3 regions of the Pedobacter sp. MR2016-19 genome follow, and region 2 is predicted to be linked to each of the others. Evidence: riboswitches for the same ligand, from Rfam matches in the RefSeq annotation. Region 2 holds a riboswitch; each other region holds the start of a gene.
What was found. Region 2 has a riboswitch for cobalamin ahead of metE (5-methyltetrahydropteroyltriglutamate--homocysteine S-methyltransferase). Riboswitches for the same ligand answer to the same signal wherever they lie in the genome.

Region 1 (4,222 bases), on a different contig from region 2:
TCGGAGTCCGGCATCGTGTGCGTAATGCAGGATCTAAACAAAAATGGTTTGCCTGATGATATTTGGTATGAACTTGCCGGAAGTGAATACAATGCCTCAACGACCATAAAAAATTATAAAATCACCTATTACAAACCCTCAAAAGTAACGGATGATGTACGCTGGACGGATAATCAGGGTAAAGAAGGCTTTGTGCTGAGAAACCAGTTTCATGCGCAGGATTATTTCCCTTCATGGGCAACTACAAACGAAATTTCTTTCACCGGAACGTTACTTAAAAACACATTGAACCCTGGAGAAATCATCACCAATAAACCTTTCGCATTTGGCTATTCTGATAATGGATCGAGTGAGTACATCGCTTTGCAGGAATCGCTGGGGAGGGGATATAACACCTTCGATATTGATTGGGCAGTAGATGCAGCCGGAAAAAAAGTAAATCTCACTGCTATCGATTTTGTAAAGGTTTACACGGGACAGAATAGCAACGGAAACCCATTCAGTCCGGATAATGATAATGAGCGGTCGCGCTATTTAGGCGAAATCTCAACAGAATTTGGCGGAGCTGTTGATCTTAAACTTTTAAAAAAATAAATAACACAATATATTATAATGAAACAATTGAACTTAAAACAGCTTCTGATAGGGGCATTAGTTTTAACTACCGGCTTATACGCTTGTAAAAAGGACAGTATAGAAAACCTGCAGATAGATCCGGTTGTAGGTAAATACGAAAATGGCTTTTTTGTAATTGGGGAAGGTTCTTATGGCCAAAATTCGGGCGCAGTGAGTTTTTACCGTTATGGTGATGATACCCTTAATATCAGGGCTTATGAAAAAGAAAATCCAGGTAAAATACTATCAAATGCTGCCAAAACCAGTACGTTGCAGTTTGCTTCGGTTATTAACGGAAGTATTTATTTAATGTGCAAGGTAAATGGCCCGATTGTAAAAATAAACGAATACACCTTAAAAGAAGAAGCAAGATATGTACAGGAAGCCAGCAACTGGAGAAGTATTATACAGGTTGATGGAAACAGGGGATTGGTGAGTGCAAACGATGGTGTTTACCAGATTGATCTGAACACATTAGCCGTACAAAATAAACTGACTTCAGTTGGTGCAGTGAATACCGGCGACATGTGGAAAAAAGGCGATTACATTTACCTGTTGCAGAGCAATGGTGCCAAAATTGTATCCGCTAATAATTATTCACTAATTAAAAGTTTCTCCGGTATTAACAGAGGTTTTGCTCAAACACCTAATGGAAAAATTTGGGCATCTACGGGTAGCAGGTTAATTGCCATTGATAATAACTTAGATACAGCAGGTATAGCATTACCTGTGTCAATAGGAACATTTGGATTGGATGCACCGACCCGCATTACCTCATCAACAAAAGAAAATGCCGTTTTCTATCACTCAGGAAAGGCAATTTATAAATACATTGATGGTGATAAAACGTCGCTATCGCAGCCATTTATTAATATAAGCGAAGATCCTTTTATGGTTTACGGAGCCATCCGTTACGATAAAAACAGAGATTATATCGTAGTAAACGGAATTCAAAATTATGGGGCAGCTGCTACCGTAAACTACTTATTGATTTATAATGCATCTACAGGTGCATTGGTTAAAAGAATTAAATACGGTGGTGATGGCGTTACTACCGATTTTACAAAGATATTTTTTAATGATTTAGCAATCTTTCATTAAAATTATTACGCCTCAAATGTTAAAGGTCTGCAAATCATTGCAGGCCTTTTTTATGAAGCTTGATTTTATACTATAAGCCCTCATTTATAAACCTGGTAGTAGCTGTAGCCTCCGGTTTCCCCGGAGCTATAGCGAATAACGGGAATGCCGTTTCCGAAGCATCACTGAAAATGCTTTTCAAAGGAAAATTTTAATTCTAAATAGTCTGCACCACTATTTCATAAAGATAAGAGCAACCTAATAGACATATTAAACTGCTTTTGGCTCTCCGCTCTTTTTACTACCTTTGCGCTGCTTTTGGTTTCCGGCTTACAACCGGGATTAAAAGGGAATACAGTGTAAATCTGTAACTGTCCCGCAGCTGTAAGCTCTGTAACGTTTTTCAATTCTTAAGTCACTGCCCAATTAACTACTGAGCGGGAAGACGGAAAAAACGGGAGTAAGTCAGAAGACCTGCCTTTAGCGTTTAATTTCATAGCTTTCGGGGATTGAAGCTAGGATTGAGATATTAACGTTGTTCGTATTTTCATTTCCTTTTCTAATCTGTTGGCTGTGGGCAAATCCACAATCAAATGAACAAAAAAAGAATGCTAACTGTAGCCAGTTTAGGGCTAGCGCAGTTAATGATTGGCCAGGTGGCTAATGCTCAAACTCAAGACAGTTTGCAGCTAAAAGATGTTGTAATTTCTGCAACAAAAAACGATCAGAAACAATCCCAGACCGGAAAAGTGGTCACTATCATCAGTCGCGAAATATTGGATCGCAGTAACGGCAAATCTTTACCCGATTTATTAACTGAACAGGCTGGTATCATCATCAGCGGAGGAAACAGCAACCAGGGAAAAGATAAAAGTATCTTTTTCAGGGGATCGGGCAGTGGTTACACCCTGGTATTAATAGATGGTATTGTACAGAATGATCCTTCAAGCATTAGCGGAACCTTCGATTTACGTCTGTTCTCAATTGACCAGATCGATCATATCGAGATTTTAAAAGGTGGTCAGTCTACCATTTATGGATCTGATGCCGTTGCAGGCGTAATCAATATCGTAACTAAAAAGGGTGGCCCTAAAGGAAATACCATTTACGGCGTGGCCAGTGCAGGAAGTTTTGAAACTTATAAAGGAACGATCGGTTTAAATGGTGGTGTAGAAGGTTTTTCTTACAACATCAATTACACGCATTTCAAAACTGATGGTATTTCGGAAGCAGTTGCGCCAGTTGGAAGTGCAGCCATGTTTGATAAAGACGGTTTTAAAACAGATGGTTTAAATGCCAATTTCGGGATTAAACTCGACAAACATTTCTCCGTTAATCCTTTTCTGCGTTATTTCTATGGCGATTATAAAATAGATGAAGGTGCGTTTGCCGATGGCTTGCCAACCAATAATTCTATTTTAAAGCAGTTTAGTGCAGGCTTTAACTCTGAATATAAATTCAATACCGGTAAAATAACACTAAATTATAGCCACGAGAGCAATTCGAATGATGTAAAGTCTAGTTATGCAGGTTTTCCAAGTAATTTTTTAAACTTCGGAAGGCTTAATGTAGTTGATTTATTCTATAACCAGAAACTGGGTAGTAAATTAGATTTATTGGTAGGTATCGACAACAGAAAAATGAAATTGGTTACTGATACCAAAAACCCAACAACCAATATCTTCGCCGCTTATGGATCTTTGTTTTTACATGATTTAAGCATTTTTAACCTGGAAGTAGGCGGACGTTACAATAAACATGACCAATATGGCGAAAACTATACCTACTCAGTTACCCCAAGCATTAACATCATTAAAGAAGTAAAATTATTTGGAACAGTATCTACTGCATTCAAAGTGCCTACACTGAATATGCTGTTTGGTCAATATGGTGCCAATCTTGATCTGAAACCAGAAAAATCTCAAAATTATGAGGCTGGTGTAAACTTAAATATCGATGAAGAAGCATTTACTTTGCGCATTACAGGTTTTAAACGCGATTTAACTGATGCTATCGTTTACACCACTGGTTATATTAATCAGGGTAACCAAAAGTATAAAGGTTTTGAGGTTGAGCCAGCGGCAAAATTTAGCGTTTTCAATATTAATGGTTACTATGCTTTCGTTGAAGGAAATACAGGAACAACTAAATTTTTAATCCGTAGACCAAAACACACCTTCGGCATTAATGCAGGTGCACAGGCAACCAGCAACCTATATGCAAGTGTCAACTTCCGTTATTTTGGCAAACGTTTCGATACCAATTTTATATCTTATTTAGATGAAGAGATGCCATCATATAGCCTGTTAAATGCATATGTAGAATATGCCCTTGCTAAAAAACACGTGAAAGTATTTTTTGATGCCAAAAATATACTGAACAAAAAATATACTGAAATTATTGGCTACAATACACCGGGCTTTAACTTTAATACAGGTGTAAGTTTTAATATCCGCTAATAAAAATTTAACTTTGCAGCATACATATTAACCAAAATAAAATGTCTCATTTAAAATTTAATCCACGC
Region 2 (4,222 bases):
GCTACTTACGGTAACCATAATCTGCCGGCTAAAACGGGTTGCGGTGACAAAAGCAACTTCGTCCATTAAATGCATCGCTGTTCCTCCGAAAAGTGTATCATAATGATTTGTTGTATTTGGGAAAACGGCTTTAAAAATACTGGTTTTTGAATTTTCTATTCTTTTTTCTAATGTCATGGGGTAAATATATGATGAGTAAAAAGCTTTGACAACTTTCGTAGTTATTTTAAGTAGAAAGTTGCCAAAGTAAAAGAATTAATTCGCCTGAAGATCTGCTGATAACACTTCTTCAGTTTTACGCATCTCTTTTGCAGCTTCAACCATTTCGATCAATGCTTTTTTGGTTTCGTCCCATCCGCGGGTTTTTAATCCACAATCAGGGTTTACCCAAAGTTGTTCAGAGGGAATAACAGCCTTTGCTTTTTTGAGCAACTGAACCATTTCTTCCCTCTTCGGAACCCTTGGAGAGTGAATATCGTATACACCCGGACCAATTTCGTTTGGATATTTAAAATCGGCAAAAGCATCCAATAACTCCATTTGTGAACGCGAGGTTTCGATCGTGATCACATCGGCATCCATATCGGCAATATTCTGGATGATATCATTAAATTCCGAGTAACACATGTGCGTATGGATTTGCGTATCGTCTTTCACACCACTCGCTGAAATTTTAAAGGCTTTAACGGCCCAGTTGAGGTAAGTTTGCCAATCAGCTTTGCGCAATGGTAAACCTTCTCTAATGGCTGGCTCATCAATTTGAATGATTTTAATGCCTGTATTTTCCAGGTCACAAACCTCATCACGGATAGCCAGGGCAATCTGTGTACAGGTTTCTGATCGTGGTTGATCATTTCGAACAAATGACCATTGTAAAATCGTTACCGGACCAGTCAACATCCCTTTCATGTATTTTGAGGTAAGTGACTGTGCATAGGCGGTCCATTTTACCGTCATCGGTTTCGGACGCGAAACATCACCAAAAATGATCGGGGGTTTTACACAGCGTGAGCCATAACTTTGTACCCAGCCATTTTTAGAGAAAGCGAAACCATCCAGTTGCTCACCGAAGTATTCAACCATATCGTTACGCTCAAATTCACCATGAACCAAAACATCCAGATCGATTTCTTCCTGCCAGGTTACGGCTTTTGCTGTTTCTTTTGCGATGAGATCATCATACTCTTCAGTGGTAAAAGTTCCGTTTTTAAGCTTTGCTCTCCAGCTTCTTACCTCTGCCGTTTGCGGAAAAGATCCGATGGTTGTAGTGGCATAAATAGGCAAATTAAGCTCCTGTTGTTTTATTTTTCTAGTTGAAAATGGGCTTAAACGTTCCGAATCTTGCTCTTTTAAGGCCAAAACACGCGCTTTTACTTCCGGATTGTGGATGATTTTAGAAACTTTACGATTAGCGATCGCTTTTTTGTTTTCCTCAAGTTTTTGCAGGGTAGATGCAGGGCTTTCGTTGGTGATCAGTTTTTTTAAGGTAGCTACTTCTGCAATTTTTTGTTTCGCATAAGCCAGCCACTGTTTAATTTCTGCCGAGAGGTTTTGCTCATTGGTTTCATTGTCCAGATCAACCGGTGAGTGGATTAATGAGCAGGATGGTGCAATCCACACTTTATCTAATCCTCTTTTTTCTACCACCTGATTAATTATGGATACAGATTTTTCGAAATCACTTTTCCAGATGTTCCTTCCGTCTACTAAACCTAGTGAAAGGATCGTGTCGTCTTTTAACGAGGCTAAGACATCTGTCAATTGATCTTCTGCTCGTACCAGATCGACATGTAAAACATTTACCGGTAATGAAGCGGTTAGTGCTAAATTATTGCCTAAGCCTTCGAAATAAGTGGCTAAAACAATTTTTAATCTTGGGAAAGCCTTTCTAAGTTCCTTGTAAGCATATTCATAAGCTTTCTTGTCTTTTTCGGTAAGGTCTAAAGTCAAAAACGGCTCATCAAACTGAACATATTCTACATCCAAAGCATCTAAACGGGATAAAATCTCGATATAAACGGGAAGCAGATTTTTGATCAGGTCTATTTTTTCAAAGCCGGTTTCTTTTTCTTTTCCCAGTAAAAGGTAAGAAACCGGACCGATTAGAACAGGTTTGGTGGTAATACCCAATTGTTTTGCCTCGTAAAACTCATCGATAATTTTGGTTGAGAAAAGTTTAAAAGGCTGGTCTTTGTAAAACTCGGGCACAATGTAATGGTAGTTGGTATCAAACCATTTGGTCATTTCCATTGCTACCACATCCAATCCCTCTTTCTGATAGCCTCTTGCCATAGCAAAATAGAGATCAAGTTCGGAATTTCCTTTTTTCAGGATCACTTCGTTGTACCTTTTCGGTATTGCCCCAAAGGTTAATGAATGATCAAGAACATGATCATAAAAAGAAAAGTCGTTCGATGGAATGATATCGATTCCCGCTTCTTTTTGAAGGTTCCAATTTTCGTGGCGAATGTTTTTTCCCACCTGAAGTACATTTTTGTCCCCAGTTTTATCTGCCCAGTAATTTTCGCAGATTTTCTTTAATTCCCTTTGGCTACCTATTCGCGGATAGCCCAGATTTTGCGTTAGCATCTCTTTTAAAGATTAAGTAAATAAATCGTTTAAAAGCTCAAATCAGTATTTTATACTTTTCTGTTAAAATAAAAAAGGAAAGGTTACAGCACAGCCTGCCGACTCATCAGCAAAAAGCTTAAAGCAAGCATATAAAATTTTAATTTTATTGTGTACAATCAGACCTGACCAATTACTTTATAACGCGAAAGCACCGTCAATTCAATATAGGCAGGTCTCCTGACTTATTCCCGATCTTATCGCCTTCCCATCCCGGTAAAACGGAACAGTGGCATGAATGATAAGACCGTTGTCTTTTTGCTAAAGACAGAATTTACAGTTGCGCGACAGCTCGTGATTTGCACACGATTCCCTATTAATCCCGGTTGTAATTCCGGGAACCTGTATCGGTTGATGAAAAATAAAGTTAAGAACTTACATCAAGGCAAATGTATGGATTAGGATTTAAAGATTAAGGTATTTTTGTAAGCATTGATTTCGCCTCCTTCCAATCGATGGTATTTATTTCTTTAACCACAGATGCACACAGATAAACACGGATTTTTTATAAATATTAAGTCTAAAGCATCTTAAATCACTTGTAACAAATTTACAGCAAGCGGTTTTTGGTGCCGATTCTCTACTATATTTGATTACCTGACTTAAACTCTTATTATGATGAAAAACTACTTTAAAGGGCTTTACATTGCTTTTTTGATGGTAAATAGCTGTGTGGTACTGGCGCAAGAAGTACCCACGCCAAAATCGCATTTTGGTTTTGATATCGGCGAGGATTATCAACTGGCCAATTACACCCAAACAGAAGCCTACTTTAAAAAGCTTGCAACAGCTTCTAACCGTATTAAACTAGTTGATATTGGGAAAACCGAAGAAGGCAGAAGTCAATATATGTTAATTGTTTCTTCTCCAGAAAATCTGAAAAAATTAGACCATTATAAAGAAATTTCGCAGCAACTGGCCCATGCCGAAATTAGCTCAAAGCAAGCCACAGTGTTGGCGCAGGAAGGTAAAGCGGTAGTATGGATAGATGGAGGCCTGCATGCAAATGAAGTGGTTGGCACCCATCAGCTGATCCAAACGCTATATGAATTTGCCTCCAGAACTGATGCAGAAACTTTGCGTATTTTGGATAATGTAATCATTTTGTTTACTCATGCAAACCCTGATGGTCAGGAGCTGGTAAGCAATTGGTACATGAGGGATAAAGATCCGAAGAAAAGGACAACTTCCGGACTTCCTATTTTGTACGAAAAATATGCGGGACATGATAACAACCGAGATTTCTTTATGTTAAACCTTAAAGAAACACAGAATATCGGTCGCCAGCTTTTTGTGGAATGGATCCCGCAGATTATGTATAACCATCATCAGGCTGGTCCGGCAGGAACCGTTGTTGCAGGGCCGCCCTATCGTGATCCGTTTAATTATGTTTTCGACCCAACACTATTAACCAGTTTAGATGCGGTTGGTGCGGCGATGCACAACCGGATGAATGTAGAAAACAAGCCTGGTTATACGCAGCGTGGAGGATCGGTTTATTCTACCTGGTACAATGGCGGTTTAAGAACTACTACCTATTTTCATAACATGATTGGACTCCTGACAGAAATTATCGGAAATCCTACACCTTCTG
Region 3 (4,222 bases), on a different contig from region 2:
TTACTTCAATTTCCTTTTCACCACCCACCCGCGAAATTTTATGCTCTTGCAAAGCACGTAGAACTTTTGCCTGGGCAGAGAGGCTCATGTCACCAATCTCATCCAAAAATAAAGTTCCGCTGTTGGCCAGTTCAAATTTACCGATACGTTGTTTAACAGCAGAGGTAAAAGAACCTTTTTCGTGACCAAACAATTCACTTTCAATTAGTTCTGAGGGAATAGCAGCGCAGTTTACTTCAATTAAAGGACTATCTGCCCGGTTTGATTTCTCGTGTAACCAACGCGCTACCAGTTCTTTACCGCTACCATTTGCACCGGTAATTAATACACGGGCCTCGGTAGGAGCAACACGCTCAATGGTTTCCTTAATTTTAGAAATACTTTCAGATTCACCTAAAATCTCGCGGGTTTTACTTGCTTTACGCTTTAAAACCTTGGTTTCAGTAACTAAATTTCCACGGTCTAAACCATTACGTACAGTGATCAGTAAACGGTTTAAATCAGGTGGTTTAGAAATAAAATCGAAAGCTCCTTTTTTGCTGGCTTCGATGGCCGTTTCAACGGTTCCATGTCCAGATATCATAATAAAAGGCAAGTCTGGCTTGATAAGCTGTGCCTGTTCGAGCACTTCCATACCATCCATCTTATTCATCTTGATATCGCAAAGAACCAGATCGAAATTTCCTTTTTTGATCATTTCGAGGCCGTCGATACCGTTATCGATATCTTCAACATCGTAATTTTCATATTCCAGAATTTCGCGTAAGGTACTCCTTATCGCACGCTCATCGTCAATTATTAATAATTTAGCCATTAGAGATGTATTCTTTAATTTTTGAAATGCGAATATATTATTTTTTAATTAATGTATAGTTTTTTATACAATTTATACGCAATAAACTTGATAAGGCTTAAACATTTAATCTCAATAGGAATAATTGAGTTTAAATTTGCTCAGATCTGGTTGGTGCAATTTCTTGCGGTTTAATTCCACTTCATAAATGCTTTTGCCTATATTTTTCATAAAGGGGAAACAGACGGTATCGTATTCATATTTGTTATCGTTAAAAATTCCATCTTCGTTACTTTGAACAACCGCAGTTAGAAAATATTCAATTCTGTTTTTAAAATCAACAAAATAAGAGTTGTCGATAATGTAGCCATAGCTATCGCCATATTTATTAAAAATCCGGATGTTTGGATCTGGTGTTACCTGCGCTCTTCCATAATATAGCATTTTAGCATAAGTAGGCCAGAATTCTTCAGGATTGTATTTAGGATAATCGCTCTCTGTTGGATATTTGCTCATATAGGTGTAGATTAGCTTATAGTCTTCAGGAGTAAGTTTAAATCTATCTTTAGCAGGAAATGCTTCAGGAAAGATCAGTTTCCGCATCAGTTTTTGCTGATCGTTGATGGCAAAGGCATTTTTTCCTGCTAAACTAAATGGTTTATTAACCAGTTTATCGGCACTGTCTAAATAGCCTTTACCCATTACCAGATTGGTCAATTTCAATTCATATTCTTTTGGATCGTACTGTGCAGGTTGATCATACACTAATTTATCGCCATTATAAAACTTAATGGGATTGCTGTGCCTGGCCGATTCTCCTGTATCGCCAATGGCCAATCGGTTTAAAATATGACTATTATTTAACCCGTTAGCTTTTAGTTTTTCATTAATTTCTGCTCTTCCAACAAATTCAAACAAGCGGTTAAAAGCATCATTATCACTGGTGAGCAAAATCTTTTTAATATAATGCGCTATTGATGGAAGTTTATTTTTAGCACTCGTATCTGTTAAAACCTTTGTTTGATCTTTAAATGCACTATCAGTAATCATTGTACTATAAGGCGTCAAGCCGGTACTTTTCAAAAGGTTCACTTTTTCAAGAGCAAAAATGACTGCAGCAAGCTTAACTGTGCTGGCTGGGTAAAAGTAATGGTGAGGATCTAAATTATAACTAAAGGCTTTAAAAGAGGGTTTATTCTTTGCATCGCGGTTAACCTGGGTATAAAGAACCTGAATCTGGTTTTTACCTGGATGATTAAGTACAGCTGAAAAAAGTGCAGGCTTGCTTTCCATTAGCTTTTTTAGAAAAAGAGTATCGGTTTTTTGTGCCATAACAGATAAGCTTATCAATGAAAATGCAATAATTAAAATCCTTTTCATGGGTGGAAATTTGATTCCTAATTTAGCTTTTTCTGTTAGAAAGACTGTCTTCCATTCATGCATTTTACATATTGGTTAATTTTGTTACTTTTGCAGCGCTTTTGGTTTCCGGTTTTACACCCGGAATTAAAAGGGAATACAGTGTAAATCTGTAACTGTCCCGCAGCTGTAAGCTCCTTAACGAATTTCCAATCAATTTGCCACTGTTCCGACACGTCGGAATGGGAAGGCCGGAAAACCGGGAGTAAGTCAGAAGACCTGCCTTAGCATTATATTTCATAGCTTTCGGGGATTGAAGCTAAGGAGTGATGTACTTACGTATTCGTATTTTCATTTCTTTTCTATCTGTTGGCTGTGGGTTAAACTCACAATCAAAATGACACAAAAACATTCTGCCTATGCGGGCAAAATGCAGTTTTTTCTATTTTCTTCCATTTTATGGACAGGATTTTTATTGCCTTTAAATACCTGGGCACAAAATGACAGTACCAAAAAAGCAACTCAGCTGAAAGAGGTTCAGATCAGGGAGTACCGTTTAACTGAGCAAAGCAAATCACCAACACCGCTTCAGATCTTATCGGGCGAAGATCTGAAAAGAATCAATAGTTTATCAGTAGCTGATGCCATCCGTTACTTTTCGGGTGTACAATTGAAAGATTACGGTGGAATAGGTGGTTTAAAAACGGTAAATGTTCGAAGCTTAGGCACCAACCATACAGCAGTTTTTTTAGACGGCATCCAGATTGGCAATGCACAGAACGGGCAAGTAGATTTAGGGAAATTCTCGCTCAGCAATCTCGAAGAAATTGCTTTATACAGCGGGCAAAAACCTGAATTGCTTATTCCAGCTAAGGGTTATGCTTCGGCTAGTAGTATTTATTTAAAAACCAAAGAACCTGATTTCGAAGGAAACCAGCGACAACAAGTTGAGCTGGGTTTAAAAAGCGGATCGTTTGGATTAATCAATCCTTCTTTAATTTATCGCAATAAAATTAACGAGAATTTAATTGCCAGTATCAATACCGAATATATACATGCCGATGGGAAATATAAATTCAGGTATACCAATGGCGTTTTTGATACCACTGCGGTAAGAAATAATGGTGATGTAGAACGTTTCCGTTTACAGGCCGCATTGTTTGGCAAATTTAGAAACGGAAAATGGCATGCCCAAGCTTATTCATTTTTATCAGATAGGGGATTACCAGGAGCTATTGTGGCCAACAGATTCGATTTTACGCAAAGAATCTGGGACCGCGATTTCTTTATCCAGGGGAGCATAGAGAAAAACCTATCCGATAAATTCAGCATAATTGTAAATGGAAAATGCGCTTATGTTTATCAGCGTTATTTAGATCCTGATTATGTAACCACCACTGGCTTTTTAGATAACCGCTTTAAAGAGCAGGAAGCTTACTTATCTGTATCGGGAAAATATAAAATCAGTTCGGTTTGGGAGGTGGCTTATGCATCTGATTATACCTTTCAGACTTTGGATGCCAATATTTATCGTTTTCCTTACCCAAGCAGGAATACTTTTTTAAATGTGTTAAGTTCATCTTTAACACTAGAACAGCTCACTATCCAGGCAAATGTATTGAGCACCACTGTAATTGATCATGTAAAGTTATATTCTTCAGCGGGTAACAAGCAGGTTTTTAGTCCAACGGTAATGCTTTCGTGGAAGTTTTTAAAGGATCGGGACATCAGGGTCAGGGCATTTTATAAAGACATTTTCAGGATGCCTACTTTTAATGATCTGTATTATACTTTTATTGGTAATACGCTTTTAAAGCCTGAATACACTAAACAGTATGATGTTGGTATAACCTATTTCAAAAACTTCAAAAATCAGCAATTAAAGTTTATTGATATCCAGTCTGATGTTTATTTCAACCGGGTAAAAGATAAAATTGTGGCACAACCAGGTGCAAACCTGTACCGCTGGATTATGTACAATATCGGTTTGGTCGATATTCATGGTTTGGAAATCAATGCCAAAACCGCATTTGAGCCTTTTACCAATCTACTGGTTAATGTTGGACTGAA

Region 1: linked by a shared signal. The riboswitch ahead of IM793_RS09175 (TonB-dependent siderophore receptor) and the one ahead of metE (5-methyltetrahydropteroyltriglutamate--homocysteine S-methyltransferase) in region 2 are both predicted to bind cobalamin.
Region 3: linked by a shared signal. The riboswitch ahead of IM793_RS09145 (TonB-dependent siderophore receptor) and the one ahead of metE (5-methyltetrahydropteroyltriglutamate--homocysteine S-methyltransferase) in region 2 are both predicted to bind cobalamin.

Annotation. Positions count from the first base shown of each region.
Region 1 is NZ_JADCNK010000005.1:73,883-78,104, forward strand. It holds gene IM793_RS09165 (PKD domain-containing protein) at 1-594, shown strand, start outside; gene IM793_RS09170 (DUF5074 domain-containing protein) at 613-1,716, shown strand; cobalamin riboswitch at 1,998-2,192, shown strand; gene IM793_RS09175 (TonB-dependent siderophore receptor) at 2,289-4,154, shown strand; gene IM793_RS09180 (DUF6580 family putative transport protein) at 4,196-4,222, shown strand, end outside.
Region 2 is NZ_JADCNK010000001.1:375,484-379,705, reverse strand. It holds gene IM793_RS01625 (acyl-CoA thioesterase) at 1-177, opposite strand, end outside; gene metE (5-methyltetrahydropteroyltriglutamate--homocysteine S-methyltransferase) at 256-2,589, opposite strand; cobalamin riboswitch at 2,781-2,989, opposite strand; gene IM793_RS01615 (M14 metallopeptidase family protein) at 3,244-4,222, shown strand, end outside.
Region 3 is NZ_JADCNK010000005.1:65,394-69,615, forward strand. It holds gene IM793_RS09135 (sigma-54 dependent transcriptional regulator) at 1-814, opposite strand, end outside; gene IM793_RS09140 (serine hydrolase) at 926-2,173, opposite strand; cobalamin riboswitch at 2,259-2,454, shown strand; gene IM793_RS09145 (TonB-dependent siderophore receptor) at 2,550-4,222, shown strand, end outside.